Luteolibacter sp. Y139: one gene and its partner. The protein of the gene in region 1 interacts with the protein of each later gene in a pairwise test. Links are inferred from orthologs where the notes say so. Each region holds a gene or a part of one and is shown on either strand. Other genes may lie near its edges.

The links.
Region 2: the proteins of ruvA (region 1) and ruvC interact in binary tests that used the Escherichia coli proteins (3 or more experiments, as listed by UniProt). The link is inferred for Luteolibacter sp. Y139 from one-to-one orthologs.

Annotation. Positions count from the first base shown.
Region 1 is NZ_JBBUKT010000011.1:153,568-169,267, reverse strand. Bases 6,979-9,753 are described here. They hold ruvA (Holliday junction branch migration protein RuvA), read left to right. Parts: upstream 6,979-7,956; coding sequence 7,957-8,550; downstream 8,551-9,753. Other genes in these bases: WKV53_RS23170 (hypothetical protein), read left to right, coding at 8,547-9,753; secG (preprotein translocase subunit SecG), read right to left, coding at 7,261-7,806; WKV53_RS23185 (rhomboid family intramembrane serine protease), read right to left, coding at 6,979-7,147. Also shown: WKV53_RS23220 (PVC-type heme-binding CxxCH protein), read right to left, coding at 1-543; WKV53_RS23215 (hypothetical protein), read left to right, coding at 832-1,446; WKV53_RS23210 (hypothetical protein), read left to right, coding at 1,443-2,465; WKV53_RS23205 (alpha/beta hydrolase), read left to right, coding at 2,502-3,371; WKV53_RS23200 (hypothetical protein), read left to right, coding at 3,400-3,867; WKV53_RS23195 (KpsF/GutQ family sugar-phosphate isomerase), read left to right, coding at 3,940-4,911; WKV53_RS23190 (hypothetical protein), read left to right, coding at 4,966-5,886; more of WKV53_RS23185, read right to left, coding at 5,891-6,978; more of WKV53_RS23170, read left to right, coding at 9,754-9,827; WKV53_RS23165 (hypothetical protein), read left to right, coding at 9,831-10,316; WKV53_RS23160 (zinc metalloprotease), read right to left, coding at 10,319-11,053; WKV53_RS23155 (autotransporter-associated beta strand repeat-containing protein), read left to right, coding at 11,380-12,966; WKV53_RS23150 (beta strand repeat-containing protein), read left to right, coding at 13,019-15,499; WKV53_RS23145 (hypothetical protein), read left to right, coding at 15,502-15,700. UniProt on the Escherichia coli protein: The RuvA-RuvB-RuvC complex processes Holliday junction (HJ) DNA during genetic recombination and DNA repair.
Region 2 is NZ_JBBUKT010000002.1:252,748-268,409, forward strand. The notes cover bases 539-3,275. They hold ruvC (crossover junction endodeoxyribonuclease RuvC), read right to left. Parts: upstream 2,291-3,275; coding sequence 1,787-2,290; downstream 539-1,786. Other genes in these bases: frr (ribosome recycling factor), read left to right, coding at 539-1,095; lipB (lipoyl(octanoyl) transferase LipB), read right to left, coding at 1,167-1,790; WKV53_RS06065 (hypothetical protein), read right to left, coding at 2,319-2,627; WKV53_RS06070 (DEAD/DEAH box helicase), read right to left, coding at 2,636-3,275. Also shown: pyrH (UMP kinase), read left to right, coding at 1-505; more of frr, read left to right, coding at 529-538; more of WKV53_RS06070, read right to left, coding at 3,276-3,832; WKV53_RS06075 (hypothetical protein), read right to left, coding at 3,900-4,766; WKV53_RS06080 (hypothetical protein), read right to left, coding at 4,763-5,356; WKV53_RS06085 (sigma-70 family RNA polymerase sigma factor), read left to right, coding at 5,579-6,241; WKV53_RS06090 (SUMF1/EgtB/PvdO family nonheme iron enzyme), read left to right, coding at 6,228-8,876; WKV53_RS06095 (OsmC family protein), read left to right, coding at 8,869-9,276; WKV53_RS06100 (EF-hand domain-containing protein), read left to right, coding at 9,714-13,253; WKV53_RS06105 (ABC transporter ATP-binding protein), read right to left, coding at 13,270-14,448; WKV53_RS06110 (ABC transporter permease), read right to left, coding at 14,445-15,257; WKV53_RS06115 (glycosyltransferase), read right to left, coding at 15,254-15,662.

The DNA of each region.
Region 1 (15,700 bases):
GTCGGCCATGAAACGGATGCTGTAGTAGAACTCGTCGTACGCCTCCACCAGCGAGCCGACGCCGCGCGACACCGGATGGTTCGGCAGCGGCTTGAGATCGGCGACCCAGTGCGGGTTGACTGAGAAGTCGGTTTCAAAGGCGCCACCGATCCACGGACGGTAGTACTTGTCCGCCTCCGCCTTGTCCGGATGCACCGCGTAGTGCATGAACATCAGGCCGACGCCACTCTTCGCCATCTGGTCGACCTTGTCCCAACCCTTGCCGACCACGCTGGTGCCATCGGCGTAGATGACCAGCGCCTTGGCGCCATCCAGCACCTTCTCGTCGGACGGCCAGCCGCTGTAGACCTCCGCCTGCACGTCGAGGCCGCTCTCATTGAGCTCCTTGGCCAGCAGCATGCAGCCGGCGCGGAATTCGTGCTCGCCCGGACCGTGGCTTTTGCCGCCGGCGAGGAAGACGATTTTGTTCGCGGCATGGGCCTGCGCCAGCATCAGCGCAGTGACAGCGAGGAAGCGGGCGAAGCCCGGCAAGGGTGGTTTCATCGGTTTCGGGCGGAAATAGTGGGTTTGGTCTACGGCAGACGTGAGGTCAGTCTTAATCGGTCTTGAGAAAAACGGGAAGCCTCCACGTTGAGGGTAGGCCGCGGGGAGAAATGTTCCCCCGGATAGGGAACCTGACATTTTTCTGCGGAAAAAAGCGCCAATCGCTTCTTACAGCGTCAGCAACGCCACCGGGACATGCTCGGCATCCGCCGTTTCCAACCCGGTTTTTTAAATCGCATCCGCGCTACATGCGGGGCATGGGTAGAGTATACCCGCGGGCCCGCCATCATGTCCCATTCCCTCAGCCTCGCCAATTCCCCCGAACGCCTGCTGGCGGGCGGCGGGGAGAACGCGCTGGCTGGGCAGGACGCCGACCGCATGCGCCGGTTCTCCGAATACTGGCAGCAGTCCCAGCGCTCCGTCCGCGCCTACCTCGCCAGCTTCGTCCCCGATGGCAGCCTACTGGATGACTGCGTGCAGGAAGTCGCTCTCGTCGCTTGGAAAAAGGGTCCGCTCGATGAAGGCGACCAAGCCTTCCTCCATCACGCCCTCGCCTGCGCCCGGCACGTCGGCATGGCCGCGCGCCGGAAATTCCACGGCAGCCGCCTGCAACTCCTCGCGCCAGATGTCGCCCAGTCCTTGGCCGACGCCGTGGCCGCCCAAGAGCGACCCGCCTCCACCGAACCCACCGACCGGGTGGAAGCGCTGCGGAGCTGCATCGGCAAGCTCAGCCCCGACCAGCAGGAGCTGATCCGGATGCGCTACTCCGATGATAATCCCGCCGCGCTTTCCGACGAGGCCAAGCGCGCCGGAAAAAACCTCCTGACCCTCTACAAACGCCTCGAGCGGCTCCGCTCCCTGCTCCGCGAGTGTGTCACCCGGCAGCTTTCCCCGTCGGCATGAGCGAATTGCCCGCCCATCCTTCCGAGGCCGACGACGAGGTCGCCGAGCTTTTCGCCAGATTCATCGACCAGCGCCTGGACGAGGCCGGCCACCAGCGTCTGGAGGAATTGCTCCGTCAGGATCCCACCGCTCGCGACCGCTGCGCCCAACGCTTGCTCTTCGAATCCGATCTCAAGGACGCCGTCCAACCAAGCGAGCTGGAATGGTCGGAAACCCGCCGCGTGGTCCTCGCCCGCCGCGATGGCCGGCCGGCGATGGAAATCCAGCGCAGCCAGGAACTCCGCGTCGGCCCCCGCGCCCGACTGGAAGGCACCGCCCGGAAAAAGCGCCGCCTGCTCGCCATCACCGGCGGCGTTACCGCCTTGGTCCTCGGAATCGCGGCCACGATTTTCGTCCCGCGGCTTCTCAAGCCCCATGGCCTCCCCGTCCTGAAGAATCCCGGCTTTGAAACCACCGACCTCTCGCTGAACCCCACCGGCAGCACCAATGCCCTCATCGATTGGCAGGACTACTTCACCTCCGGGGACGTGGATCTCTGCGACATCGCCCGGGTGACCCAAGGGCGGATCTTCGCCAAGTCCGGCAAGAACGTCGCCCGGCTGAAGAAGGCTGCCTATCTCACCCAGCGCTTGGGGGATGAGAACAACAAGCCGGTCACCGCCCAACCCGGTGCCCGCTACGTCCTCACCGGCTGGGCCTACGTCGAAGGCACCGCCGTTCCCCTCCTTCGCACCGCCCTCCGCGTGGTAGCCAGCAGCCGTCCCGCCATGATTCAGTACGAAGCCGTTCACCAGCAGCTCGAACTGGCTCCCAAACCCGGCTGGCAGCAATTCCGCATCGAATTCGATCTCGGCGATAACCTCGAGCGCACACCCAGCGACGTAACCGTCGAGCACCGTCCTGTCCTCGACCTCACCGGCCGGGAAATGACCCTTTCCCTCGACTCGCGTGGCAGCCAAGGCTCGGTCTTCTATCTGGATGATCTTTCGCTGCAGGTGAACCCTCAGCCGAAGCAGTGAAGGAACACCCCCGAAGCGAGCGAAATGGGTTTCTCGATGAACGCGATCCGCCCCTTTTTCGCCGCACTTCTGCTGCTGACGGCAGCCAAGGCCGAGACTGCACCAGAACGTGTCGTCTACAAGACCATCGGCACCCGCGAGCTGACCCTTGAAGTGGATCGCCCAGCGGCTTGGACCGCCGCGGACAAGCGCCCGGCCATCGTCTTCTTCTTCGGCGGCGGCTGGACAAGCGGCAAGCCGGAGCAGTTCCAACCCCAAGCCGAACACTTCGCAAAACGCGGACTCGTTTGCTTCCGCGCCGACTACCGCGTGAAATCGCGCGACGGCGTGTTGCCCAGCGCCTGTGTCGAGGATGCGCTTGATGCCATGCGCTGGGTCCGCAGCCACGCCGCCGAATGGAGCATCGATCCCGGCAAGATCATCGCCGCGGGCGGATCCGCCGGTGGCCACCTCGCCGCCTGCACCTTTCTCGTAAACGGCGGCGACGCAGCGGTATCACCAAAGCCGAATGCCCTGCTCCTCTACAACCCGGTGGTCGACCTAACAGAACTCGGGAGCACCAGCGACAATGGCCTGACACGGGGACTCGAAGAAGCCGAAGCCCGCCGCATCTCCCCCGCTCTTCTCGACATCAAAACCCTGCCTCCCACCCTCGTGATGGTCGGCACCAAGGACCGCTTCCACCCGCAGATCCGCTCCTTCGTCGACAAGTCCGTCGCCGCCGGAGCCAAGGTGGAAATCTTCGAAGCAGAAGGCCAGCCGCACGGCTTCTTCAACAAAGCCCCGTGGCAGGAAAAGACCACAGCCCAGGCGGATGCCTTCCTTGTCCGCCTCGGCTACTTGGAAAAGCCATCGGAACCTTCGGCTGCCCGGCCGGATGAAAGTCCCTCCGGCAAACGCGACTAGTGAAGCCGGTCTCCCATTATCCTGTAGCATGAATTCTCAATTAATCGCTCTTCTGCCGCAGTTAGTACCGCTGGCAGCTCAATGGGCCGCAAAACAGGAGCTCCGCATCCTCCAGGATGGTGTTCCTCTCTCCTCGGTTTCCTTGGCCGACGCCCGCCTCATTGGCGTTGAGTTCCCGGAAAGGATCCGCTTGCTGAAGATCGATGCGATCCCGGTTCCAGAGGATCCAATCCTCGCGCAAGCAGCAGCGGTAGCAGAACTCCTTACTCCGGCGACCGCAGGGCTCACGATCAGGCATGGCATCTTCATTCGAAGTGATTGCTGGAATGACCGCCGGCTTATCGCCCATGAATGTGCTCACACTGCCCAATATGAGCGGATGGGCGGAATTGAGCAGTTCCTCGCTCAATATCTCAGAGAGTGTATCGAGATCGGATATCCGGCAGCACCGATGGAGCAGGAAGCCGTCGAGGCAGAGAACTTGATCGGAGAGTAGCACTTCCTGCTCGGCTGGGTTCTGCGGAATTCCTCATTCCCATCCCCCGCCCCCACCGTCCATCCTCCGCCCATGGACGTTCTGGCGAAGGCACGGCAAGTCATCGAGATCGAGACCGAAGCGCTGCAAGGAATGGCGGCGCGGCTCGACGGCGGCTTCACCCGCGCCGTGGAAATCCTCAAGGACACCCTCGACCGCCGCGGCAAGATCGTCGTCGTCGGCATCGGGAAGTCCGGCAACATCGGCCACAAGATCGCCGCCACCCTGAACTCCACCGGCGCCACCGCCGTGGTCCTGAATTCCCAGAACGCCCTCCACGGTGATCTCGGCATCCTCTCCGATGGCGATGCCGTGCTGATGCTCTCCTACTCCGGCGAAACCTCCGAGCTGCTCGACCTGTTGCCGCACGTGAAGCGCTTCGATGTCCAGGTCATCGCCCTCACCGGCAAGCCCAGCTCCACCCTCGCCGATCACAGCCACGTCACGCTCGATACCTCCGTCGACCGCGAGGCCTGCCCGCTGAATCTCGCACCGACCTCCTCCTCCACCGCCATGCTGGTCATGGGCGACGCGCTCGCGATGGTCCTGCTGGAAGCCCGCGGCTTCACCGAGGAACAATTCGCCCGCTTCCACCCCGGCGGCGCCCTCGGCCGGGCACTGCTCACGAAAGTCTCCGATATCATGCGCGCCGGCGACCAACTCGCCCAGGTCCTCGAAGGCGCCACCGTCCGCGAAGCCCTTGTCGCCATGACCAAGGCCCGCTCCGGTGCCTGCGTCGTCACCGCCGCCGACGGCAAGCTGGGAGGCATTTTCACTCACGGCGACTTCGCCCGCTGCTATCAAACCGACCCCCACGTCGGCGATCGCCCGGTGGCGGAATTCATGACCCGCAGGCCGATCAGCGTTTCCGCCGATTCGCTGGCGGTAGAGGCGGTACAGACCATCGGCTCGCACCGCGTGGACGATGTGGTGGTCCTTGATGCCGAAGGCCGCGCGGTCGGGCTCGTCGACACCCAAGACCTCGCCCGCCTCAAGATCGTTTGAACACCTCTTCGCTCTTGATTCCTTAAGTTTCCCGAAGTAATCAGGTCCGCGCGCATGGCGAGGACCCCCAAGAAGAAGATCCGGCTCGGCTCCACGACGGGAAATGCCCGTCGCAAGCGCCGCCAGTCTTTTTCGGAAGTCTTGTCCCGCGCGAATGCCCGCGCCCACGAGCGGATCAACCGCCGCCTGAACCAGCGCGAGCTCAAGCACGTGCGCGCCGCGATCGCAGGCACCGCGGTCCTCGGCTACGAGGATCCTCCCACGGGGATCCTGACACGCCTGATCCGCTGGACCCTTGGCCTGCTCCTGCTGCCGCTGTGCTGGATCAGTACGTGGACCTTCTTCCAGCAGTTCAGCGATGCGGCCCAGACCCGCTTGTTCTGGGAAATGCCCGCCTTCTGGTACTTCGCCACCGGCGTGCTGCTCATGACCGGCTGGTTCTTCTCCGGCCTGCTCCGGTCGTTCTTCCTCTACCTCTACGTGCTCGGCCACGAGCTCACCCACATCCTCTCCATTTGGGCCTTCCAAGGCCGCGTCAGCGACTGGGGCGTGAGCCTCGACGGCGGCTACGTGACCACCGACAAGTCGAACATCTTCATCGCCCTCTCGCCGTACTTCGTGCCGCTCTGGGCAGCGCTCGGCGTGATCGTTCACCTGCTGTTAGGCCTGGCCTTCGACCTGCCGCCGGTAACGGACAAGATCCTCTTCGGCTGGGTCGGCTTCTTCTGGGCCTTCCACCTCTTGTGGACACTCTGGATGATTCCCCGCGACCAACCGGACCTGCGGGAGAACGGCACCTTCCTCTCGCTGGTCATCATCTACTTCGCCAACCAGCTCGTGCTCGCGGCCCTGCTGTGCGCGGCGGCCAAGCCGATGGGCTTCACCGAGTACGGCCAGGAGTGGGTGGCCAATGCAGCTCGCACCATGGAAGGCGCGCTACAGGTGATGAGGCAGATCCGCTACGGCTCTTTCTAACGAGCTAACCTAACATCTTCACGCACGCCAGCAGCGCGGAAGCGACCAGCAAGCCAAGCGCTGCCCCGCCCAGGACTAGGTCTGGCGAAGTAGTCCCCGGCCGGTGCGTCGACGACGACCTTGGAAACACCACCGCGGCGTAAACCATCCCCGCGATCAGACCGCCGGCGTGGCAGGCATTGTCGATGAAGTGGCGGAACACATAGCCAAGCACACCCGTCATCACGATGCCCGCGAGCAGACGCTTGCGGGCACTCTCCGGCACCAACCGCCGGTGCATCGACTCGAACACCAGCAGGAACCCGAGCAGCCCCATCAGCCCGCCTGAAATACCGACCGATTTCATCGCTAGGAAGCGCGCCGACGCCTCGCCGCCGATCCACATCGAGAGCAGCAGCACCATCACCATGTGCGGCCAGCGGGCGAAGCACTCGACCCGCTTGCCGAGGTAGACCATGGCCGAGGCATTCATCAGCCAGTGCAGCCAATGCCCGTGAAGGAAGGGCGCGGTAAGCAACCGCCACCACTCCGTCACCACGCCATCGTGCTTCGTCAGGCCCGCCTTCGCGATCGTGATCCCAAAGGTGTCGAACGAACCGAAGCTCAGCACATAGTTCCACACTCCGAGCAAGGCCCTGGCTCCCTCCAATCCATGCCGGGCGTTGTAAAATTGGAGTTCGGCAAGGAACTGGACAATCCCCACCACTGCCATCAGCCAAAACACCAGCCGGGTGACCGGCGCTTTCTGAATCGCTAGCCAGGTCTCGAAACGCAGCACCTGCGCGTCCGCCGCCATCTCACCGGCCGCCCAGCGCTTGGCTCGCTTCAGGCGCTTGTGCCCCTGATACCACGGGAGAAATCCGAGGATGAAAAAGAGGATCAGCGCTAGGCCCACCGACCCGCTGGCCAGAATCCGGCCGGTCGTGAAAAAGCTCCACAGCACCATCACGGCGAAAAATCCGCCGAACATCGTCATCTGCCGCTTCCCTTCCTCGATCTCCCAGCGCGCCCAGCGGATGCGGGACTCGCGGAGAGCGGAATGAAGCTCGGGGATTTCCTCCGGCAGCACGTAGCCGCGCGCCTCCGGCGTCCACACCAGATCGACCCGCGCTCCGGCATCCTCGACGATGGCCCGGGCAAGCTCCTCGAAGCCATCCACCTGCATGCGCCGGCCCTTGCGATCCACCCAACCCCAACCGGGACCGGCTTCCGGGAAGGCGTCTTCGCGCGCCCAGACGGGAAGCTCGGCATCAGGGGTCATGCTGGGGCGAATCAAGCGCGGTCCGTGCCGGTGGCCAAGGCGAAATCCCCGCCAAAAAAGAAGGCGCGGGGCTCTTCCGCCACGCGCCTTGCTTGAAAAAGGTGATCTGCCGCTTACTGCCCGGGAGGCTTCTCCTCGGCGGGCTTCGTTTCCTCGGGCTTGGTCTCCTCGGCCGGCGTGCTTTCCGGCTTCGACTCGGCTTCAGGCTTGGTTTCCTCAGCCGGAGTAGGGACAGGCGCCGGGGTCGGCGTCTCGGTCGGCACCTGCACCGGCGGCGTCACGGCCTCCGGCGTGATTGGCTTCTCTTCCTTCGCCGCTTCCTCGGCGATCGAGGCGGGCTTTTCCTCCACCTTTGCTGGCGGCGTCGGCACGGCAGCCTGCAAGCTCAGCTGGCTGGCGTTGCGCTTTCCGATGAGAACGGCCAGCGCGAGCGTGATCACGAAGAACAGCGTGGAAAGATAGACCGTGGCCTTCTGCAGCACGTTGGTCGTGCGGGCGCCGAAAAGCTGGTCAGTCGTGTTCGAGCCGAACGCGGCTCCGAGGCCCTCGTTCTTCGGACGCTGCATCAGGATGATCATGCTCATCAGCAGGCAGACGATGACAAAAACGAACAGCAGCAGGTTGATGCTGATGCCGAGCAGGGTGCCGAGAACGGTCATGGGGCGCGCACTATAGGGGCGACCTCCCCCGTGTAAAGCCGGGTTTTTCACGGGAAAATCAGGGGAAAAACGGCCCGTTTTCTCCTCCGGAAAGCATGACTGAACTTCGCCCTTGGCAGTTTGCAAACCCGCTCCAAGCTCCACCCCACAATGATTGCACGGCTGCGCGGCAAGGTGCTGGAGGCCTATCCCAACCGTCTGGTGGTGGACGTGAGCGGCGTGGGCTATGAGGTCCACGTGCCGCTCTCGACCTTTGACCGGCTCCATCCCTCGGAGGGTTCTCCCGTGGATTTGCGGACCCACCTCCACATCCGCGAGACCGCCCACACCCTCTACGGCTTCGCCACCGAGGAGGAGCGGGACCTGTTCCTGCTGCTTATCGACCGCGTCAGCGGCATCGGCCCGGCCATCGCCATGGCCATCCTCAGCGGCATGCCCGCCGGTCGATTCAAGGCCTGCGTGGCCAATGGCGACACCGCCGAGCTTTCCAAAATCAAGGGCCTCGGGAAAAAGACTGCCGAGCGTATCGTGCTGGAACTCAAGGACAAGGTCGGCGTTGCCGATACCTGGCAGGAAGTCGCCAACGGCCAGATGGCCCCGGCCACCGCCGATGCCGAATTGGCGCTGATGGCGCTCGGCTACAAGCAGGTCGAGTCGCGCAAGGCGATCCGCCAGATGCTCGACGCACTTCCGGGTGCCTCGGTCGAAGAATTGGTCCGCGGAGCACTGCGGTCGCTGCAATGAGCCTCACCCTCGATCAAATCCGGGCCGCACTGCCGGAAGGCGGGCTTTTCGAAGGAAACTGGCAGTACTCGCCGGAGCCGCTGAAGCTTACCAAGGCAGAGGGCCGTTTCCTCCGGTCCCTTGGCCATCCGCTGGCCCAGTTCCAACGCGCCTGCGACGACCTCTACCGCCGCAGCGCCACGGGAAAGATGCCCCGCTGGATCTCCGAAGTGCTCGATACCGGCAAGCCAGCCTGGATGGCCGACCTCCAGCGCCAAGCCAGCTTCCGCGACGCCATGCCGCGGGTCATCCGCCCGGACCTGATCCTGATGGAGGACGGCAAGTTTTCCCTGACCGAGCTCGACTCCGTCCCGGGCGGGCTCGGCATCACCGCCTGGCTTTCCCGGACCTATGCCGATGCGGGCTTCAAGGTGCTCGGCGGGCGCGATGGCATGCTGGTCGGCTTTTCCTCGGTGCTGCCGAAAGATGGCACCATCCTGATCGCCGAAGAGGCCGCCGATTACCGCCGTGAACTTGAATGGCTCGCCCGCGAAACCGGCGGTGGCCGCACGGTCGAGTCCGCCGAGGAATACCAGCCGGACGGCCGCGCCCTCTACCGCTTCTTCGAGTGGTTCGATTGGGAATCCGTTCCCGAGGCGCGCCATCTCGCGGAACAATCCGCTCTCGGCGAAATCCAGCTCACCCCACCCTGCAAGCCGCACCTGGAGGACAAGCTCTGGCTCGCCCTGCTCTGGACACCTGCCTTGAAGCCAGTCTGGGAAAAGGCACTCCGCGGCAGCCACCTGTCGCGAGTCAGGGACATCGTCCCCCACGGCTGGGTGGTCGATCCCGCTCCCCTTCCACCCCAAGCCGCGCTTCCCGTGCTCGGCGTGAACTCATGGGACGAAGTCGCCTCCTTCAGCCAGAAGCAGCGCCGCCTCGTTCTCAAGATCAGCGGTTTCCACGAGACCGCCTGGGGCTCGCGCGGCGTCCACGTCGGCCACGACATCTCGCAGGCCGATTGGACCGAACGTATCAAGATCGCCACGGACGACTTCGACCAGCAGCCATGGATCATGCAGTCCTTCAGCGAAGGCCGCCTGATCGAGCACCCGGTCTTCCGCGAAGACGGCAGCGTCTATCAGATGAAAGGTCGCGTCCGCCTCTGCCCCTACTACTTCACCGACGACCAAGGCCGCACCTCCCTCGCCGGCGCACTCGCCACCCTCGCCCCCGCGGACAAGAAGAAGATCCACGGCATGCGCGATGCCGTGCTGCTGCCGTGCGTGGTTGAATAGTTCATGACGGCTCGGAAAATTTTCGTTCGTCTCATCGCCATCATCGGCTTGGCATGCCTGTTCGCCTTGGCCTTCCAGATCCTGGAGAGCCGAGAATCGAAAACCCGGCGCTATTTCTCCGACAAAGAGCGAGTCTCGGAGATGACCGCTCTTTTCCACCGGCTCGAATCGGCAACGCCATCCGAACTCGGCCTGATCAAATTGGAAGAGAAGCTCGGCTTCCCCCAGTCATGGAAACTTCCTCGCTCCATGGTGCCAGCGAACCTTCAGAGCTTCAGGAAAGGTGAAGATCTGCCGTTCGTGGGCATCGGCAATGTCCTCGTGCACTTCGGCCCGGACGGCAAACTGATGGCGATTGAGTGTTTCTCCTCTCGCAACGGTTGCTTCATCCACCGCGATCCATCGATGACTCTTCCGCGGAACTTCGATTCGAAAATCCCGATCCGGACCGTCCCACCATGCATCACGGCGTGGTCCGAAGAAATCTGACCTCAATCGATCCCCATGTCCTTCCGCATCGCCATCACCATCTTCACATGGCGCACGTCGTTCTCCTTGCTCGACTCGTTGTCGAAATTGAGCCCGTAGGGCCAGAAGTGCATGCGGTCGGCATGAAGCACCGCGTCCTTGCCATCAAATTCACGAAGCTGCTCCAGCGCATGCTTCCCCGTCCACAGGCCCTCCTTGATGTTCGACTGCCAGTTCGGATGCGTGCCAATTCCGAGCGTGTGGCCGATCTCATGCAGCGCGACCCGGGTGCTGATGGTGCCGCCCCAATTGATCCACCCGTTGTAGTTCGCATCCGCCGTCGGCGTGCCGGGACTATTGTTCGCCGTGAGCTGTTTCTTGAAGCTGCCAATCTTGTTGTAGAGCGCGACCGCCGCGTCCATCGAATCCACGATCCGCTTCTTCCGGTCCTCCGGCCATTTCTCACTTCCGCCGGAAAGCTGGTACTTCAGGTCGTTCCGCACCTTCTCTTCCTTTGCCGCCGGAGCTTCCGCAGCCAGCTTCTGCTTCACGAACTCCTGATCGGCAGCACTCAGAAACCTCAAGCGCACGGATAGCTCCCCGCCGTCCTTCTTGCGAAGCACCACCGCTTCCGAATTCGCGCGCAGATACTCACCCTCGATCGGCCGCCCATCATTCGAAACCCACGTGCGGGTTTCTCCGGCGGTCGCGACGAACACGGCGGAAGCGGCCAAAAGGACGAGCGGGAAGGTCTTCATGCGAGGCGGTCGATTCTCCGGCAAAACCGGCCTCCCGCCATGATGTTTCGGCCGTTCCGGCGGATTCACACCGGTCGTGCGGAATTGGCAGCGCCCGCTGGGAAAGCCGCCCATTCATCTCCCACCCCTACCCACCTGCGTAGTTCGGACCGGCATGAACGATTTTGTGTCAACTCGGTTCGCCCCGCGACACTCCTTCATGCATTGCCCCTAAAAAGGCATGCTTAGACCAAAAAGAGTGAAAATTGCACCACTCGATTTTGGGAAATCCACCAGACCCCAACAGAACCCACAAGAACCCCGTGAGAACCCAAATCCACTTCCCTTTGAGCACTCGTCGTGCCCTGCTCCTGACTGCTGCGGCCCTTCCCTTCCCCGTTTGGGGCGATCTGACATGGAACGCCGCCGGCCCCACCAACAACTGGGGCACCGAAGTCGGCAATACCAACTGGCTGCCCGGCAACGTCACCTGGAGCCAGAATGAGAACGCCATTTTCAACGGCACTCCCGAAACGGTGACCGTCACCACGGCCACCACCTTCAACGACATGACCTTCGGTGCCGGTGGCTTCACCATCGCCGGCGGTGCCGGATCCTTCAATCTGGCGAATGATCTGGCGAGCACCATCACGGTGACGAATGCCGCGGACACCGCCACCATCGCCGAGACCATCGCCAACAACACCGGCGGTCTCAGCTCGCTTACCAAAGCCGGGGCCGGCACCCTGTTCCTGAGCGGTGCCAATACCTACACCGGCCAGACCCTGGTCACCGCAGGCACGCTGAAACTCGGCAACGGCGCCGCGACCGGCGCGGGCGGAGCAGCGGCGGAAACCATCGTTTCCAGCGGCGCCACCGTCGACCTGAACAGCCAGGCCGTCACCACCACCGAGATCTTCCGGATCGCGGGTACCGGCGTCGGCAATGGCGGCGCGATGATCAATACCGGCGCGGACCAGCTCAACTCCATCAATCGCCTGGAACTCACCGCCGACGCCACGATCGGCGGCGCCGGGCGCTTCGATATCCGCCCCGGCACCACGCCGACGCTGGATCTGGCGGGCAACACCCTGACCAAGATCGACGGTAACCAAGTCTCCTTGGTCGGCGCCCAAGTCACCAACGGCAACATCGTGATCAATGGTGGTATCTTCAGCATCGAGACGACCACCGCCGTCGGCGGCACCGGAACCATCACCATCAACAACGGCGGATCACTCGGTGTGTGGGGAAACGTCAGCCCGAACGTCACGCGCCCGATCGTGGCGAATGCCGGATCCCAGTTCTACAACCTCAACAATGCATCGTCCATCGATAGCAATATTACGCTTAATGGCATGGTCACCTTCCTGGGTGGTGCGAACCAGACCTACCTCGGCGTCATCTCCGGAACCGGAAACATCAACAAGACCGGAACCCTCCTGACTCTGGGCGGCGCGAACACTTTCACCGGTGCGACAATCGCCACCGGTGGCACCCTGGCGCTCGACTACTCGACGAGTGACACCAGCAAGCTCTCCGACACGGGCGCGCTGATCCTCAACAACACCACCCTTCAAATGACCGGCTCTTCGGGATCCCATGTGGAACTCGTCGGCCCCGTCACCATCAACGGTGTCTCGAACATCACACCCAACGGATCCGAATCTCGCCACGATCGCCCTCGGCAACTACGTGACGAACGGCTTGCTGAACGTCCAATATCCCGACTTGGCGACGACGACGAAACCGAACAACGCTCAAGGCTACCTCCCCCACACCTTGTTCCAAGGTGCCGGATTCGCCGCCAACGACGGCACCGGGAAAATCGTCGAGGCGTCCGGCGTCACCTACGTCGATGTCACCAATCTGTCCTCGGGCACGAAAGTCATCCCCTCGGCCACCGGATCCATCGTCCGCACCATCGAGGGTGACGGCACCGCCGGCAATATCCTGCTGAGCGACCCCACCACGGAGGTCCATACCGTGCTACACACCGCCCTCACGGCCACCACCGTGGACTTCGGTGGCCAAACGCTCCGGCTCGCCGCTGACGGCGAACTGATCTCCGGAACCGGCAGCTCGGTCGTCACATTCCAGAACGGCTCGCTGACCGCTGGTGGCGCTGCCGATACCCCCGGCACCATCTTCCTCGCCAACGCGGGAGCGAACGCCCCGGTGGTCACCGCGAAAATCACCGACAATGGCAGCGGCGCGGTCTCCCTCAAGACTGCTGGCAATGTCACCATCGGCAACACCGTGGCCGCGAGCACCAATAACTTCAGCGGTGGCACCACCGTGACCGGTGGCACGCTCACCGTCGCATCGCCCATCACCGCAGGAGCCAAGTCCGGCCTCGGCACCGGACCAGTGACGGTGAATCAGGGCGGCAACCTGCGCATCCTCACCGCCAGCACCGCCAATGCCCAGAGCTACGCCAACAACATCAACCTGAACGACGCCACGCTGACCTCCGAGGACGGGGTGGTGACTTACGGCGGCACCATCACCCTGAGCGGCACCAACACCATCAATGCCTACTATGCTGACAACAAGAGTGCCCTCTTCACCAACCCCTCCAACTCCATCACTGGCACCGGTAACCTGGTAGCCACTGGCACTTCGATCGTCTTGTCCGGAGTCAACACCTACACCGGCACCACCCGTGCCGCGACCGGCAACCTGCAGTTCGACAAAAGGGTGTCATTCTACAATGACACCCCGGCCAGTTGGACCGCCGCCAACCTGATCGTCAACAACGCTGCAACTGCCACCTTCGCCGTCGGCGGTGCTGGAGAGTTCACCGCGGCGGATCTCGATGCCTTCAAGTTACTCGGCACCACCACCGGCGGCTTCCTGAGAGGCTCGAACCTCGGGATCAGCACCACGAATGCAGGCGGCTCCTTCACCTATGCATCGGCAATCGCCAACCCCAACAACGGCATCAACACGCTCGGCGTCGCCAAGCGCGGCACCGGCACGCTGCTGCTTTCTGGAGCTAACACCTACACGGGTACTACCTCCGTCTTCCAAGGAGTGGTGGACATCAGCGGCAGCCAGTCAGCTGGCGGTGCCTTGGCCATCGGTGGCGGGACCACCCTGCGCATCATCGGCACGGGCATCCTCGGTGGCGGAACGCACACGGCCGCGATCGCCAATGCCGGCACCTTCCAGCACGCCTCCAGCAGCAACCAGACCTTCTCCGGAGTCATCAGCGGCGCGGGCGCCTTCCTGAAGGACACGAGCAACAGCACCGTGACCTTCACCAACAATAACACCTACACCGGTGCCACCACGGTGAATGCCGGCACGCTCACCCTCTCCGCCCAGCACCGGACATCGTCGGGCTTCAATGTCGGACCCGGCGCGACATTGTCCACGACCACGAACAACATCTTCACCGTCGACCACGGCACGGCGATGGATAACGCCCGTCTGTTCACGGTGAATGGCGGCACGCTGTTGTTCCCCAACTCCGGCGACAACCGGATCGGCAACGTCACTTTGCGGAACGGCGCGACTTGGACCTCCAACCGCACCCTCGCCGCCTGGGACTACCTCCTGGCGAACACCTCGACGGGGCCAGCGACGGTCAAGGTCGAGAATACCGGCGGCAGCACCTTGCCATCAGTGATGAACGGCACCGGCGGCATCCACCTTCAGGGAGTGCAAAACTTCGACGTGGCTAATGTCACCGTCTCCTCTGCCACAGACCTCACCGTCAGCATGATCTTGGGCGCCCAAGGCAATATCGGAGGTGCCGTCGGCGGCATCAACAAGACCGGCACCGGCACCATGACGCTGGCCGCCACCAACACCTACACCGGCGCCACCACCGTCGTGGTCGGAACGCTCCTGGTCAACGGCTCCACCAATGCATTGAGCGCTACCAGCGTTTCAACAGATGCGACCCTCGGTGGCACCGGAACCGTCAATGGCACGGTCACCGTGGCGGCCGGCGGCATCATCGCCCCCGGCGCCAATACCGTGGGCACGCTCACCACTGGTGCCGCCACCATCGACGGCATCTACGCTTGTGAGATCAACGGTGCCACCGCCGACAAGCTCGCCGTCACCGGCAACCTCGACATCGACGGCGCCTCGCTGAACGTCACCGTCCTGAGCGCTCCGACCCAGCCGGAGTACATCCTCGCCACCTACACCGGTACCCGCACCGGCACCTTCACCGGCTTGGCTGAAGGCGCCACCGTCACCCCCGGCTACACCATCACCTACGCCACCGCAGGACAGATCAAGCTGGTGACGGCGCCCTCCGGCCCGAGCTACACCTCATGGGCATCCACCTTTACCCCGAATCCGGGTGCCGCAGGCGTGGACTTCGAAACGACGGCTTCCAGAACGGCACCGAGTTCATCCTCGGCGGCTCGCCGGTCAGCGGCTCGAACAATCCGAAGATCTACACCTTCACCGCGGACAGCGATGATGTCGGCACTGACAAGGAGCTGATCATGACCATTGCGGTTCCAGTGGGCACTCCCGCCTTCACCGCCGGTGCTCCCGCCACTGCGAGCTTCGCTGGCTTCGGCATCGCAGTGCAAGGCAGCACCACCCTGTCGTCATTCCCGCTGACGGTGACCTCGGTCGCCCCGATCACCACCAACCTGCCCGCTCTCACACCGGTAGGCGGAGTCAGCTATGAATACCGCT
Region 2 (15,662 bases), on another replicon or contig:
CATGCTTGCCACGGTGATGAACTCGCTGGCGCTCCAGGGCTCGATGGAACATCACGGTGTGACCTGCGTGGTCCAGTCGGCGATCGAGATGAAGAACGTCGCCGAGACCTTCATCCGCCGGAAAGCCGAGCGACATCTCAACGACGGCCGGGTGGTGATTTTCGCCGCCGGCACCGGAAGCCCGTTCTTCTCCACCGACACCACCGCCGCGCTCCGTGCCAGCGAGATGAGTGCGGATGTCGTTTTCAAGGCGACCATGGTGGACGGTGTCTACGATTCCGATCCGAAGAAGAATCCGGACGCGAAGAAGTTCTCCCGTGTTTCCTTCCATGACTGCATTTCGAAGCAGTTCAAGGTGATGGACGCCACCGCCTTCAGCCTGTGCATGGACAACCACATCCCGATCGTGATTTTCGATCTCGGCAAAGAGGGCAACATCACCCGTGCGCTGCGCGGGGAATCGATCGGCACCATCGTCGATGGCGAGGAAACCGTGCTCGCCTGACTTTCTAACAAATCCTTCCCGCAATGGATCCGGAAACCGCTATTCTTGAGACTGAAGAGGCCATGGAAAAGGCCGTGGAGTACCTGCACCACGAGTTCGCCACGGTCCGCACCGGCAAGGCCTCGCCCAGCCTGGTCGAAAACATCGATGTCCATGTGCACAGCTACGGCAGCACGATGAAGCTCAAACAGCTCGCGATGATCACCGCACCGGAAGCGCGGTTGCTGGAGGTGAAGGTATTCGATCCGGCGACGACTCAGGACGTGGAGCGGGCGATTCGCGAGTCGCGCCTGGGCCTGAATCCGGCGGCGGCTGGTATTTCACTGCGCATTCCGATTCCCGAGCTTTCCGAGGAGCGGCGTATCCAGATGGTGAAGCTGATCAAGCAGATCGCCGAGGAGGGGAAGGTCCGCGTCCGCAGTGCTCGCAAGGAGGGCATGGATGCCGCGAAGAAGATGAAGGCTGACAATTTGCTGACCGAGGACGGCCAGAAGGATCACGAGGCCGAGGTGCAGAAGCTGACCGACAAGTATGTGAAGATTGTCGACGAGCTGGTGGTGGCGAAGGAGAAGGAAGTGATGAAGGTCTGATGGGGCGTTGAGGGGTGTGGGCGTTCCGTCCACACCGCGTCGACGAAACGTCGACACCCCTTATGGTCCGGCTACGCGCGGGCGAAGAGCTTTCCGAAGTGCGGCACGAAGGCGTCCGCGAAGTCCGCAACGCTTACCGGCTTGCGGGCTTCTTGTTGAACGCTGCTCATGATCACGCCGTCGATGCCGCAGGGCGTGATGGCGAAGAAGGGTAGCAGCGATTCCGGTGTGATGTTGATCGCGAAGCCGTGCATGGAGATCCACTTGCGCACGCCGACGCCGATGGAGGCTAGCTTGCGGTTCTCTACCCAGACGCCGGTGAGGCCCTCGCGACGGCCAGCGGGGATGCCGAAGTCGCGGCAGGTGAGAATGAGGGCTTCCTCGATGCCGCGGAGGTGGGCGTGGAGGTCGCGATTGCGTTCGCGCAGGTCGAGGATGGGGTAGCCGACGAGTTGGCCGGGGCCGTGATAGGTGGCTTGGCCGCCGCGGTTGGTTTCGACGACGGGGGCGGGAAGCATTGCGGTGTCCCGTAGGGAGGACTGATCGCGGAGGCGGCCGATGGTGTAGACGGGTGCGTGCTCTAACAGGAAGAGGGTTTCCTCGCCGGTGGCGTTGAGGAGAGCGTCGACGGCGGCGTCCTGTTGTTTGAGGCCGTCTTCGTAGGTGATGTTGGTGCCTAGATGGACGGTTTTCATACCTGACGTCGTTCGAGCATTTTGGCCTTCAGGGGGTCGGATGCCTGGAGATGGGCGAGGCCGATTGCGAGGGCGTCGGCGGCGTCGTGGGGAGGGGTTTCAGAAAGGCCTAACAGAGCGCGGACCATGAAGGCGACTTGCTGCTTGTCGGCCTTCCCTTTACCGGTGACGGCCATCTTCACCTTCATCGGCGCGTATTCGTATACGCTCAGGCCCGCATCAGCGGCTGCGATGAGTGCGGCGGCGCGGGCGGCACCCATGGAGATGGCGGTGCGGTGGGACTGCACGTAGATGATGCCTTCCACCGCGACTTCGTCGGGCTGGTACTTTTCGATGACGTTCCGCAGGTGGGTGCGGACTGCTGCGAGTGCGGCAGACTGGGGGAGGCGATCGGGAATCGAGATCACGTCGAAGGCCAGGGCGTGGGCCTTGTGCCCGTCGCCTTCAACGACGGCGTAGCCGGTGTTTCGCACTGCGGGGTCGATGGCGAGGACGCGCATGATCGTGAGCAATTATCGAGGTTCTCCCTTAACGTTCAGAGCTTCTCGACAAGGTCCTTACCGCATTGCCCTGCGAGCGCGAGGAGAGGGCCATGATTCCTTGGAAGATAGCGATCAATCCGAAAGCGATTGCTGCTCCAGCAGCTTCTTCAGCTTTGGCAGGAACCTCAAAAAACAGCCAGAGCATGACTCCCGCCGCGATGAAGAAGACCACTGCCAAGCCAGCACAGAGCCGGGTCTTTACCCGCAGTCGCTGCTCCCAAGCGTCCAGCTGCTTTTGCAGGGCCTCCGAACTTGCGAGAGCTTCGTCGAGATCCTGCTTCCCAGTCTGGCTCATGGCGGATGCTACCTCCGCTTCTTCTTGCCGCCCATCGGCTTCTTGCGGATGGGCTTGGACGGAGAATCGTCGAGTAGCGCGGTGTAGATGTAGTCGAAGCCTTCCAGCTTCTGGCGCTTGATCTTCTGATCGATGAAGACCTCGACCGACTTCGCATACTCCAGTTCGTCCGCAGTGAGGATGGTGAAGGCGTCGCCTTCGGCTTCAGCGCGGCCGGTACGGCCGATGCGGTGGACGTAGTCCTCGGCGTTTTCCGGGACGCGGTAGTTGATGACGTGGGAGACGCCGGAGATGTCGATGCCGCGAGCGGCCACGTCGGTGGCGACGAGCACTTCAAATTCGCCGCTCTTGAAGCCGGCGAGGGCTTTCATGCGGTCGACCTGGCCGATGTCCGAGTGCATGGCGGCGACCTTCTCGTGACCCTCACGTTTGCAAAGGGCACAGACTTGGTCGGCCTCCTTGCGAGTGCGGGTGAAGATCATCACCGAGTGGTAATCGGTCTTGTCGAGCAGCGCGATCAGCAGATCGTCCCGCTGGTCCATCGAGACCGGATAGAAAGCGTGGGTGACGGTGGAAGCGACCGCACGGCGGGCGATTTCCACGCTGACCGGATTGATGAGACACCACTGGGCGAAGGTCTGGATGGCCGCTGGCATGGTGGCCGAGAAGAAGAGGGTCTGACGGCCTTCCCACGGGCAGAGATTCACGATCTTGCGAACCTGCGGGAGGAAGCCCATGTCGAGCATGCGGTCGACTTCATCGAGGATGAGGATCTTGACCTCGTTGAAGCGCATGGTGGCGCGGTAGAAATGGTCGACCAGGCGTCCCGGGGTCGCGACGACGATGTCGGCACCGGTTTGCAGGGCCTTGAGCTGATCACCGAAGCCGACGCCGCCGAAGAGCAGGGCGACCTTCAGGCCGGTGTGCTTGCCGTATTTCTCAAATTGCTCGGCAACCTGATGGGCCAGCTCGCGGGTGGGTTCCAGCACCAGGATCTGCGGCTTGCCGAGCGGCTTGATCTTGCTCAGCGCGGGCAGCGCGAAGGCCGCAGTCTTGCCCGTGCCGGTCTGCGAGGCTCCGATCACATCGCGCCCCTCCAGGATCAGCGGTATGGCCTGAGCCTGGATCTGAGTGGGGTTTTCGTAGCCCGACTCCGTAACGGCTTCGAGGACGGCGTCGGAGAGGCCTAATGTGTCAAATCCCATGTGTTCGGGGATTGCGTAGGGCTCAAGCCCCCCCCGGTCAAGGGACGAGTAACTTGTGAGAAAGAACTTACGTCGCGGCGGGGCCGGCGGGGGAATGGATCAGCAGGCACTCTTCCAGAAGTGGCTGAAGCTCCTGAAGCAGCGGGTGGCCTTGCACGAATTCGATCCGGTAGCGCGTTTCGACCCGCTTGAGCGCGAAATCGAGGTCGGCTTTCACGAGGTCATTCACGTCGCCGCGGATCACGGCCACCAGCAGGGAGAATTGACCGCAACGAACGAGGGTGCGGCGGCCGTCGCCGAGTTCGAAGCCGAGCATGAGTGCGCCGGTATCGTCACGGACCCGCAATGCGAGCTGGCGTGCGAACGAGCCGACCTTCCGCGGATGGGCATGGCGGACCGGATTCGAGCTGGCGTAGGAGATGAGCGAGAGCTTGTCGCGATCAAGCAGGTAGACTTCCTCGACGTGGAAGCGGCGGATCTTGTCGGAGACGACTTCGTCGTAGGTCCGGCTGGTGAAGAGCGCCTGCAGGCGCCACATGGAGCGGTGGCCGAAGCCGGGCTGCTGGAACGGGCCGCTCTGGTGCTCTGCCAAGGCGCGCCGGAAGGTGGAGCGCAGCATGGCTTCCAGCGAGGCATCGTCGCGGAAAGACTCACCGGTCATGGCGCTGGCTACCAGAGGGGCGATGGCGTCGCGCAGGTCCTCGTCGGTGTAGTCCTTCGGAGGGCTGGGCATCGGCGGCGTCTTCGGCGTCACCGGCATTTCGTCGGCGGTGAAGCGCGCGAAATTGCCGAGTTCGGGAAGCGGAGTCCGGTGCGGGGTTTCCGGCGGCAGATTGCCAGCCACCGGCAAGCTTTCGACAGAAAGGCCGGGTCGGGAAGAGTGGCCGGTGACGCCTTCGAGAGGGGCGGGCAGCGGGGGGATGGCGGTGGTCATCGCGCACCTCCCGGTTGGCCGGCTTGGAGCGCGGCGGCTTCGGCGATGGCCCGGGCGGCATTGGCCAATTGGAGGAAGGATTCCTGAAGGCGTGCTTGTTCGGCCCCTCCGCGCGCGGAGGTCTCGACGTTCGCCTTTACCCACTCGCGGGTCTTTTCCAGCTCGCCGCGCAGTTCCGAGATCAAGTGCTCCTCGCGCTGGTGGAGGTAGGTGCGGAAGCCTTGGTTCCAGTGGTCGAGCCACCGGGAGAAGCGCTGCTCGATTTCCACCTGGGCCTCGAGTCCGGAGTCGGCGCGGTTTCTTGCGGCAGCCTGGATCTGGCCGGCGAGGCGATGGGTCTCTTCCACGCGGCGCGCCTTTTCGGCGTCGATCTCATCGCGCAGTGCGGCGAACTTCTCGTCCTGCCGTTTTTCAAAGGAGGCCAGGCCGATTTCGAACACGTCTCCACCCGCCTGGGTCGGCAAGGGGCGCAGGTTCGCTTCCAAGCGGTCTAGGCGTCGTTCCACGCTTTCCATCTGTCGACCCACGAGTATTTCGCGGATCCGTTCGACCTGGCGTGACGGATTGGTATCAGGGGGGGCTGAGGGCATGGGGGGACTCGCTCCGTGGGGTGATCCGGTGGGGGTGCTCCGGACAGGAGAAAGCAATAAACAGCGCAAAAAGCTACGACACCGCGGGGACTTCTGTAAATGCCAAGATTGTTCCTTAAGTTTTCTTAACTATCTCCGACGATGAACAAAATTCCCTAGGGCGAAAAGGGCTGGCGAACTCGGTGAAAGACACCCTTGCGCCGGTATGGTAAGGGGAGGCCGATGTCCGACCAAGAATACGACAAGGAGCGCGATCAGGTGCTCGCCGCCGCCTACGAGAAGACTCGCAAGAGCCTGATCGCGCGGCTGGACAATTGGGAGGACCAGAAGACGTGGGACGAGTTCTACCAGACCTACTGGCGGCTGATTTACGCGGTGGCGATCAAGGCGGGGCTGCGTCCGGACGAGGCGCACGACTGCGTGCAGGAGACGGTTCTTTCCATCGCCAAGCAGTCGAAGAAGAAACTTTACGATCCCGAACAAGGTTCCTTCAAAACGTGGCTGATGAACATGACCCGCTGGCGGATCAACGACCAGTTCCGCAAGCGCAAGAAGGACACGGCGATGGCCGGCGGGGAATGGGAGGATGACCGCAAGACGGCCGTCATCGACCGCTTCGAAGACCCGAAGGGGGACATGCTGTCACGCCTTTGGGATGTAGAATGGAAAAAGAACGTCGCCGACGCCGCTTTAGCCCGTGTGAAAGCGCAGGTGTCGCCCAAACAGTACCAGATTTTCGACTGCTACGTCGTCCGTCAGTGGGACGCGAAGAAGGTCCAGGACCACCTCAACGTGAGCATGGCCCAAGTATACCTCGCGAAGCACCGCGTGGGGTCCGTCTTGAAAAAGGAACTCGCCCGACTCGAGGAGGATGCCGACGAGTAGGCCGCGCCCTGATCCGGTCATACCCGACCACGAGGTCCTGCGTAAAGTTGGCGGCGGGGCCTACGGAGAAGTCTGGCTCGCCCGCGGGGTGACCGGTGCCCTGCGCGCGGTGAAGGTCGTGTGGCGGGAGGACTTTGAGGACGAACGGAGCTTCGAGCGCGAGTTCGAGGGTATCCTGAAGTTCGAGCCGATTTCCCGCGATCATCCGGGGCTGGTGAATATTCTCCACGTCGGGCGCAGTGTCGATGGCGTCTCCTTCTACTACTACGTGATGGAGTTGGGAGACGACGTGCTCACGGGGCGCGAGATCAACCCCATTGAGTATGAGGCCCGGACGCTGCGCAGCGATGTGAAGCGCATCCCGGGCAAGCGGCTGGATACCGAATTCTGCGTGGATGTCGGCGTGCGTCTCGCCGAGGCGCTGCGGCACCTGCATGACAATGGCCTGGCGCATCGCGACGTGAAGCCGGCCAACGTCATCTTCGTGGGCGGCAAGGCGAAGCTGGCGGACATCGGGCTGGTCGCCACGCGTGGCCAGCGGACCTTTGTGGGCACCGAGGGATTCGTTCCGCCGGAAGGTCCGGGGTCGGCACAGGCGGATGTCTATAGTCTGGGCAAGGTTTTGTATGAGATCGCCAGCGGGAAGGACCGCATGGATTTCCCGGAACTGCCGGACGACATGCCGCCGAAGCTGGAGCGCAAGCGCTGGCTCGCGCTCAACCAGATCATCTGCGATGTCTGCGAGCCGCAGCTTTCCAAGCGCCGCGTTTCCTCTGCCGGTGATCTGGCGGATGCACTGAAGCGCCTGCAGGAAGGGAAGCGCCGCAAGCGGCGTCGACCGGTCGGAGCTTTCTTTGCCACTGTGATGACGGCTGCCGCGCTGGTGGTCGGCACGTGGGAGGTTTTCAAGGGCAGCCCGTGGATGAATTTCTCCGGCGAACTCGGCAGCCTGATTTCTTCGGGTGATCCCACGCCGCAGTCTTCCGGAGTAAACCTGCCGAAAGATCCGGTGCCTGCGCTCATCAAGGTGAACAGCCGACCCGAGGGGGCGATGGTCATCGACTCCAGCGGGGAAATCCTCGGCACCACGCCGACGGACTTGATCTCCGCCCGCGTCGGCGAGCAGGTGTCATTCCGTCTGGAGAAGGATGGCTTTGCCCCGGTGCCCTTGCAGGCAATCGTGCCGGCGTCGGCGGCGGAGGAGCCGCTTTTGTTAGAGGCGGAGCTGAAGGTCTTCTCGCCACCGCAGCCGAATGAACCGTGGACTGATCATCTCGGCCAGCGATACGGCCCGGTCGGTGAGGGGCATGAAAGCCGCCAGCCGGTCGGCCAGGAACAGTGGGAAGCGTATCGGGCGGAGAAGGAGCGCCCGGCCGATGCGGCTGAGTTCGTCGAGGTCGAGGAGGGGCAGATCAAGCGCAAGATCGCGGTGACCAGCGAGGGCGAGGCCAAGGAGTTTTGCTGGTGGCTTGCGTCCAAGAGCATCGGGGCGGGCTTGCTCACGGAGAACCATGAGGCGCTGCCGCTGATGGACCTCGCCTTTTCCAATCCCGGTCTCAGCGAGCGGGCAAAGAAGGAGAACCTGCGGCCCTTCCGCTGTCGCGTGCAGCCGATCGCCTTCGCGCGGATCGTGCTGACCACCGAGCCTGCCGGGGCGGAGGTGTTCATGAAGACTTCCGATCCGGCCTTCACCAACAACGTGGGTCGCACCAATGGCCAGCTTGCGATCGAGTCCCTGAAGCCCGGCGACAATGAGCTGCTGGTTTTGTTAGAAGGCTACAAGCCGCTGTCCCGCAAGGTGACACTCAAGCGTGGCGAGACGCTGGAGCTCCATCTCAAGCTCCAGCTGAACAACAGCGTGGTGATGGACAAGCCGTGGGAAAACGGGCTCGGGATGAAGTTCATCCCGCTGGGTCCCGACTTGATGGCTTCCATCTGGGAGACGCGGGTGAAGGACTACGATGCTTTTGTCCGCGCGCGGAATCTTCCGAGCCCATCCACCGACTTCCAGCAGGGCCCGGATCATCCGGTGGTGTTCGTTTCCCGCAAGGATGCGGAGGACTTCTGCGTGTGGCTGACCGAAGTGGAGCGCAAGCAGGAGCGCCTGACGCAGGTGCACGAGTATCGCCTGCCCACCGACTACGAGTGGAGCCTGATGGCGGATCTGAAGGAGCAGGTGGACATTTCCCCGGCGAAGCGCGACTCGCTTCGCGCGAAGGTTTTCCTGTGGGGAGTGGCGTGGCCGCCGCCGGGGCCGGCGATCGCGAATCTCGCGGATGCGAGCGCTTCCAAGGCCCGTGGCATCCCGGCGGAGCGCACGATCAAGAACTACGAGGACGGATATGAAAAGACCGCGCCGGTGGGTTCTTTTCCGCCGAACGCACTGGGCATCTACGATCTCTGCGGCAACGTCCACGAGTGGGTCTCGGACAACTACAGCCCGACGGTGGCCTCAGGCGTGCTGCGTGGCGGCGGCTGGAATACCTACCAGCCGCAGAACCTCTACATCGGCGCGCGGAATACCCAGCCGCCGGATTTCCGCGATAGCATCTACGGCTTCCGGGTGGTGCTTGCCAAAGTCCCGCCGCCACCGGAAAACACTCCTGCCGAAGACGGCACCGACTCCGATGGTTGAAATCAAGATCGATTACCAGGGCGACCTTCATTGCTCCGCCCTTCATGTTCCTTCCGGCACCGTCATCGAAACCGATGCGCCGGTGGACAACAATGGTCGCGGCGAATCGTTTGCACCGAGCGATCTCGTGGCCACTGGACTTGGTGTTTGCATGGCGACGGTCATGGGCATCGTCGCGAGACGGAAGGAGATCCCGATGGAAGGGCTGAAGGTGGCGGTGAGGAAATACATGACCACCGAAACGCCGCGGCGCATCGCGAAGCTGGAGGTGGATCTTGATATGCCGCTGCCGGCGGATCATCCGGAGCGGCGTTTGTTAGAGAGCACGGCGAACGGTTGTCCGGTGCACCACAGTTTGCACCCGGATATCGAGGTGGTGTTCAACTGGCGGTGGCAGTGACGTGCTTTTTGCCCGCCGGTCTGGTCCTAAGGCAGGCGTTTTCCAAGGCGCACGGAATCGAGTCGGGCGGCGTTTTGCACCGGGAGGTGAGATGTCTCGCCGGTTGACTTGAGTGATCTTCTTCCCTTTGTTCCGAGCGGCTCGCACCGGATGCCGCTCAACTCAAGATGAAGAGAACTCCTTCGCTTAACTCCGCTCTCGCAGTCGGGTTTATCATGCTGCTGGCCTTGGGCAGCGGGTATTACGCGAGAACCCAGTCGCGGCAGGGGATCGCATCGCCCGGGGCTGCTTCTGCCGCGATGGTTCCGGCTGCAAGGGAAGGAACGCAGGCGAGCGCCGCCCCTTCAACGAGTGCAGCGGGCGCGACGAAAGCCGGTGGCGAAATTCCCAGTGATCTGTGGGAGGCCTTGAGCGCGGCCCGGCGAAGCATCCGCCCGATGGAGGGGGATACGGAGCAGGCTTCCTACTATGCCCATCATCCGAAGCAGCGGTTGACGGTGCGTTTCAAGCCCCAAGGGATATCCATCCGACCCTCTGGAAGAGGTGACTGGAATCTGGCGATGACCAGCGCGTCCGCTGGCGAAGGGAGCATGATTTCGACCCACGGCACGCGTGCGGAGTACCGGCACCCGGATGGCTTGGTGGAATGGTTTGAGAACCGTGCCGAGGGAATCGAGCACGGCTTTACCGTGGCCCGGCCGCCGGGAGGAGCAAAGGAGGGGCTTTCCTTGACTGTGAAGCTTGCGGGTATGACGCCGGAAGCTGCCGGAGAAAGCAGCGATCTGCTGCTGCGATCTGCGGATGGGGTGGCGCGGCTTTGCTACTCGGGGCTCAAGGTGTGGGATGCCGAGGGCGATGCCTTGCCGGCCACCATGCAGGCCTCTGGAAGCGACATCCTCATTGCCGTGAATGACCACGGTGCCACTTACCCGGTGACCGTCGATCCGGTGATCACGACCTACCGGGAGAAGATCGAGATGGCAGAACCCGGGCTGGGGGATTCGCACAATCAATTCGGCAGGGCGCTCGCCTTCGATGGCGAGACCGCGTTGGTGGGGGTGCCGGAGGACAATACCCTGAGCGGTGAGCACTCGGGCAGCGTGTATGTATTCCGGCGGAATGGCGGGGCGTGGGTGCAGGAAGCCTGGCTCACCCCAAGCGACGACGGTGGGATTGGATATAAAACTTTCGGCGCGGCGGTGGTGCTTCAGGGAGATACCGCTTTCATCGGGGCTCCGGGATTTGTGGCGGGCGGGGATACCACGGCGATGCGGGGCGGCGTGCATGTCTTCACCCATACCGGCAGCACATGGACGCTGCGGACGGTGATCGCCGGGGCGGAGGGTACTGCGCGCGAGGACTTCGGTTGGTCTTTGGCTGTCTCTGGCACCACGCTATTGGTGGGTGCACCGGGGGATACCGCGTACTTTCCTTCCAATACCGATCTCCACGGCAGTGCCTTCGTGTTCGAGAAGTCGGGCGAGAGTTGGAATCAGACCGCGAAATTGATCGCGCCCGATGGCGCGGATCAGGACCTCTTCGGCGCGGCAGTGGCCTTGGATGGCGATCGGGCGATCGTGAGCGCGCCGGATGACGATGAAGGCGGCGGCATGATGGAAGGAAGTGTCCATGCTTTCACGAAGAGCGCTGGGAACTGGTCTCACGTGCAGATGATCCGGGCGACCGGTACGGGCTACAATGCGGCTTTCGGCTCTGCGATCGCGCTGGAGGGTGACACGCTGCTGGTGGGTGCTCCTCTCGCGGATGGGCCGGGCAGGGCTTATGAAGGCGGAGTCTTTGAATTTACGGCGAGCGGCGGAAGCTGGTCGATGAAAGGCCGGCTCAGCCCAGCGATGGATGGCGTCATTGGCTTCGGCCGGTCGGTCCTTCTTAATGGGGGGCAGGCGATCGTCGGGGCACCCGGTTGGGAACTTTACTCGCCGAGTCCAGCGGGCAGCGTTCACTTTTTCCAGAGGAGCGGGAATGCGTGGAGCGAGAGCGAGCCCTTGCTCGCGCCGAATGGGTACCAGGGCGACACCTTCGGTTTCCCGCTGGTCCTCGGCGGTCAGAACCTTCTGGTGGGCATGGGATCCGCAGGGTCTTACGCGAACTACACGATCAATGGCGCCGAGTGCGTCCACGTATTCTCGGGCAGCGGCGGCACGTGGCAGCCCGAAGCCGTGCTCCGACCCACGGACGGCGGCGATCAATCCTACCTCGGCACTGCCGTCGCGATCGATGGGGATCGCTGCGTGATCGGCCTGCCGTATGATGACAGCGGAGTGAACGACTACCGGGGAGGGAGCGCCTACATTCTCTCCCGGGAGTCCGGATCATGGACCTTGGAAAGCCGGCTTTCTGATCTGGGAGATCCGGGAGCCATCGAGTTCGGCCTGGCGGTGGCGATCGAGGGTGACCTGGTGGTCGTCGGGTCGGAGGAGGGGGCCTTTGCCTACCGCCACGATGGAGAGACGTGGGGCCTGGAGGAAAGCTTCACTCCCAGTGTCCGGGTCGCCGACGACAAGTTCGGCGCTGCGGTAGCCATCAGCCAAGGGCGGGTCGCGGTGGGCGCACCCTTCATCCACTACCGGTCGTTCAGCAGCGATGGGAAGGTATTCGTTTTCGCCCGGAACGGGGAATCGGAGTGGCAGCAGATCGCGCTGTTAGAGGCGAATGAGACTTACCCTTCTTATCCGCCTTATCGCAGCGGCGATTCCTTCGGCCATGCACTCGACTTTGATGGCGACCGGCTGTTGATCGGGGCGCCGAGCCGCTACGCGACCAGCAACCAGGGAAGGGCGTTTCTTTTCGTCGAGAAGAACGGGGCTTGGGAGAAAGAGGCGAGGGTGCTTGGGGCGGAAGACGAGCATTCCGATCGCTTCGGGGCAGCCGTGGCCTTGGATGGCGATGGGATGTTGATCGGTGCGCCCCGTGATGAGCGGGCTTATTTTTTCCGCCACGAGGGGAGCGAGTGGGCGCTCCAGCAAACGCTAACGAGCCCGGAGGCTGGATTTGAAAGCCGTTTCGGCAGTGCGGTCGCGTTGGAGGGAAAGCTGGCGGTGGTGGGTGCGCCGCAGTTCTTTGCCGAGTATAACAATTCCGCGCCGATCGTGCCTGGGTCGGTCCATCTCTTCGAGATGGAAGATGGCTCGTGGAGCGAGCAAATCACCCTGCATGGCGACGTTTCCACGGGTGATGCCTTCGGCTTCTCGATGGCGATGGATGGGAATAGCCTCCTCGTCGGCGCACCGTGGGATGATTTCCTTTCGTCTCCTACGACGGGTAATATCTCGCCCGACCAGGGAAGTGCGTATTTCTTCGAAATCGGGTCAGGAATCCCGGTGCTTCTCCGACACTTCGATGGCGATGACGATGGCGCGCTTTCCCTGGACGAGTGGAGTGCGATCTATCCGGCGCTGGTGAAGAGAGAGACTGCCTTCCCGGTGATCGATGCAGACGAGTCGGGTATGCTGGACGAAGCGGAGCTGCGTGCCGCGAGGAACATGAAGGCGGTCGCGAAGACCCTGGGGCTTTGGGCGGACCGAGCCGAGGCGTTCATTGAACTCGATACGGACCAAGATGGGATCGTGACGAGGTCCGAGATCGCCGCGATGTGGTTGCCGGGTGCCAGTGCCAAGAGCATCGACTCAGCCTGGAAGCGTCTTGAAGTGCCTGAGGGCTTTGACTTCACCTCGTGGATTCAGGCGCGGACCCTTCCTTCCTTATCCTCCTTTGAGAAAGGGAAGGATCTCCGCAAGGAACGGCGCGTTCTCTTCCGCATGCTTGATGGCGATCAGGATGGAGTGGTAAGCCGAGACGAGTTTTCAAACCTTTTCCCGTTCAGCACTCGTTCCAAGACGATCGAAACCGCGTGGCGCGTTGCCACTGGTACGACGAAGAAGGAAACGCCCCCGGATTCAATGACGAGACTGGAGTTCATCGAGTCGACGAAGGTGCCGACGCCTCACTGGGAGTGAAGGTCTCCGAGGGCCGCTACCGCACCATCTCCCAGCGGCTGGGGGGAGCGACGAGGCCCTTGTGGTTGGGGGCGCCGTTCACGATGAGGGGGTGGGCATGCCAGTGATAGTCGTAGGCGTGCTTCCACTCGTTTTCGAAGACGCCGACATCGAGAAAGTATTGGCCGGCGGCGAGGTCGAGGCGGTCGAGGAGAAAACGGAGCTTGCCTTCGCCTGTTAGATCCGGGACTTCGGTGCGGGAGAGGAGGGTATTCGTGTCGAGGCAGACGGTGCCGTCCTCGCGAGTGATGGAGACGACGAATACGGGGGAATCGATGCGCTTGGGGGCCTTGTAGCCGAGGGTGATGGCAAGCGGTTCGCCGGAGCGAATGGATGCGGGGTGATCGACCGAGACGATTTCCATCTCGAAAGTGCCGAAGCGGTTTTCGCGCGGGACGAGGTCGATGCCGCTGCCGAGCTTGCGACCCGGCCCGGAGGGAGTGCGGCGCAGCGTTTCCATGCGCATCTCGGTCTCGTAGAGATTCGAGACGACGTCGGCGCTGCCGAAGGCGGCGACTTCACCGGGCTTCAGCCAGAGGGCGCGGTCGCAGAGATCGCGAACCTGATCCATGCCGTGCGAGACCATGACGATGGCGCAGCCGGCTTCGCGCATGGCGGTGATCTTCGCGTGGCACTTGGCCTGGAAGGCGAGGTCGCCGACGGAGAGGAACTCATCGACGAGCAGGATTTCGGGGTCGGTGTGGACGGCCACGGAGAAGGCGAGGCGCATCATCATGCCGGTGCTGTAGGTGCGCACCGGCTCATCGATAAAGTCTTCGAGTTCGGCGAAGGCGACGATCTCATCGAGTCGCTCGTTCATTTCGCGGCGCAGCAGTCCGGCAACGACGCCGGCGAGCATGGCATTCTCGCGGCCGGTGAGGTCGCCGAGGAAGCCGCCACCGAGATCGAGCAGGGCGCCGAGGCGGCCATTGGTGGAGATCTTGCCTTCGGTGGGGCGGCCGATGCCGCCTAACAGTCGGAGCAGGGTCGACTTGCCCGCGCCATTGGCGCCGACGATGCCGAGCATTTCGCCGGGGCCGACGTGGAAGGTGACGTCGCGAAGTGCCCACGGCATCTCCTTGCGGCGCGCTTTCCACGAACTTTGGGGGCGGTAGCGTTTGCCGACGGAGTCGACGGTGATTCGGGACGCGTTCACATTTCTTCCACGAAGCGGTGGCTTTGAGCGATGAAGATTCTCCGTCCACCGACGATGAGAACCAATGCGACGGCGGACAGGACCCACAGGCTGTGGGTGTCCGGCCATTCGTTTTTAAGCAGCACGGCGCGCCATGCTTCCAGCAGCGGGGTCATCGGGTTCACGTAGAACCACTGGCGCAGTTCCTCCGGGACGACGTGGATGTCGTAGAAGACCGGAGTGACGAACATCATGAGTTGCAGGAGCACGGCGACGATGTGCTGGGTATCGCGATGCAGCGCATTGAGCGAAGCGAGCGGATAGGCCAGTCCGACGGCGAGGAAGTACTGCAAGGTTAGTAGAATCGGCAGCGCCCACCATGCGGAACTGGGACGCAGGCCCTCATACCACATCAGGCCGAAGAGCAGCGGCCAGGCGACGACGAAGTGGAACAGGCGGACGCTCACGGTGACGTGCGGCAGCAGCGACAGCGGGAAACCGGGCTGGCGGGCCAGCGCGGCATTTCCGGTGATGAGGGCGGTGCTTTGGCCGAGGGCACCCTGGAACCAGCCCCACACCAGCACGCCGATGTAGACGAAGCAGGGGTAGTGGGGGATCTGCGAACCGAGGACATTGCGGAAGATCGTCGAGAAGATGATCAACTGCAGGATGGGGCTGCCGAGCGCCCAGCCGAAGCCGAAGAAGGAGCGCTTGTACTGGGCCTTGAGGTCGCGCAGGGTGAGCAAGACCAGCACGTCCCATGCGTGAAGCCAGCGCCGGCTCGTCGTGGTGGTGGCGAGTGGCAGCGGTTGGACGAGATCAGGTGTCATGCGAGGTCGGCTGCGGGAACCGGGGGCATCGTCACCGGGACTTCTTCCACGGGACGGGCTCCGGGACCGTGTTTCTTCACGTGACGCAGGCTCTTCCATAGCGACCAGGGGCCTAGCAACATGCCGGCGGTTTCGATTGCCAGCAGTTTCCACGGATAGTCATAGCGCCCGCGCAGGCGATTCCAATAGCGGGACATCATCGACTGTGGGAGCTCGTAGGCGACGCGGACGAGAGCGCGCTTGTCGCGGTACTTCATAAAGGTCAGCAGGTGGTAGGCCACGTGACCCTTCGAGTAGGCGAAGAGCTGCTGGTGCAGCGCCTTGTGGGTGATCCGGTGGTGGTGCCACGCGACTGCGGCGGCCTCGTAAAGGATGACGTGGCCAGCACGCAGGGCCTGATAGAAC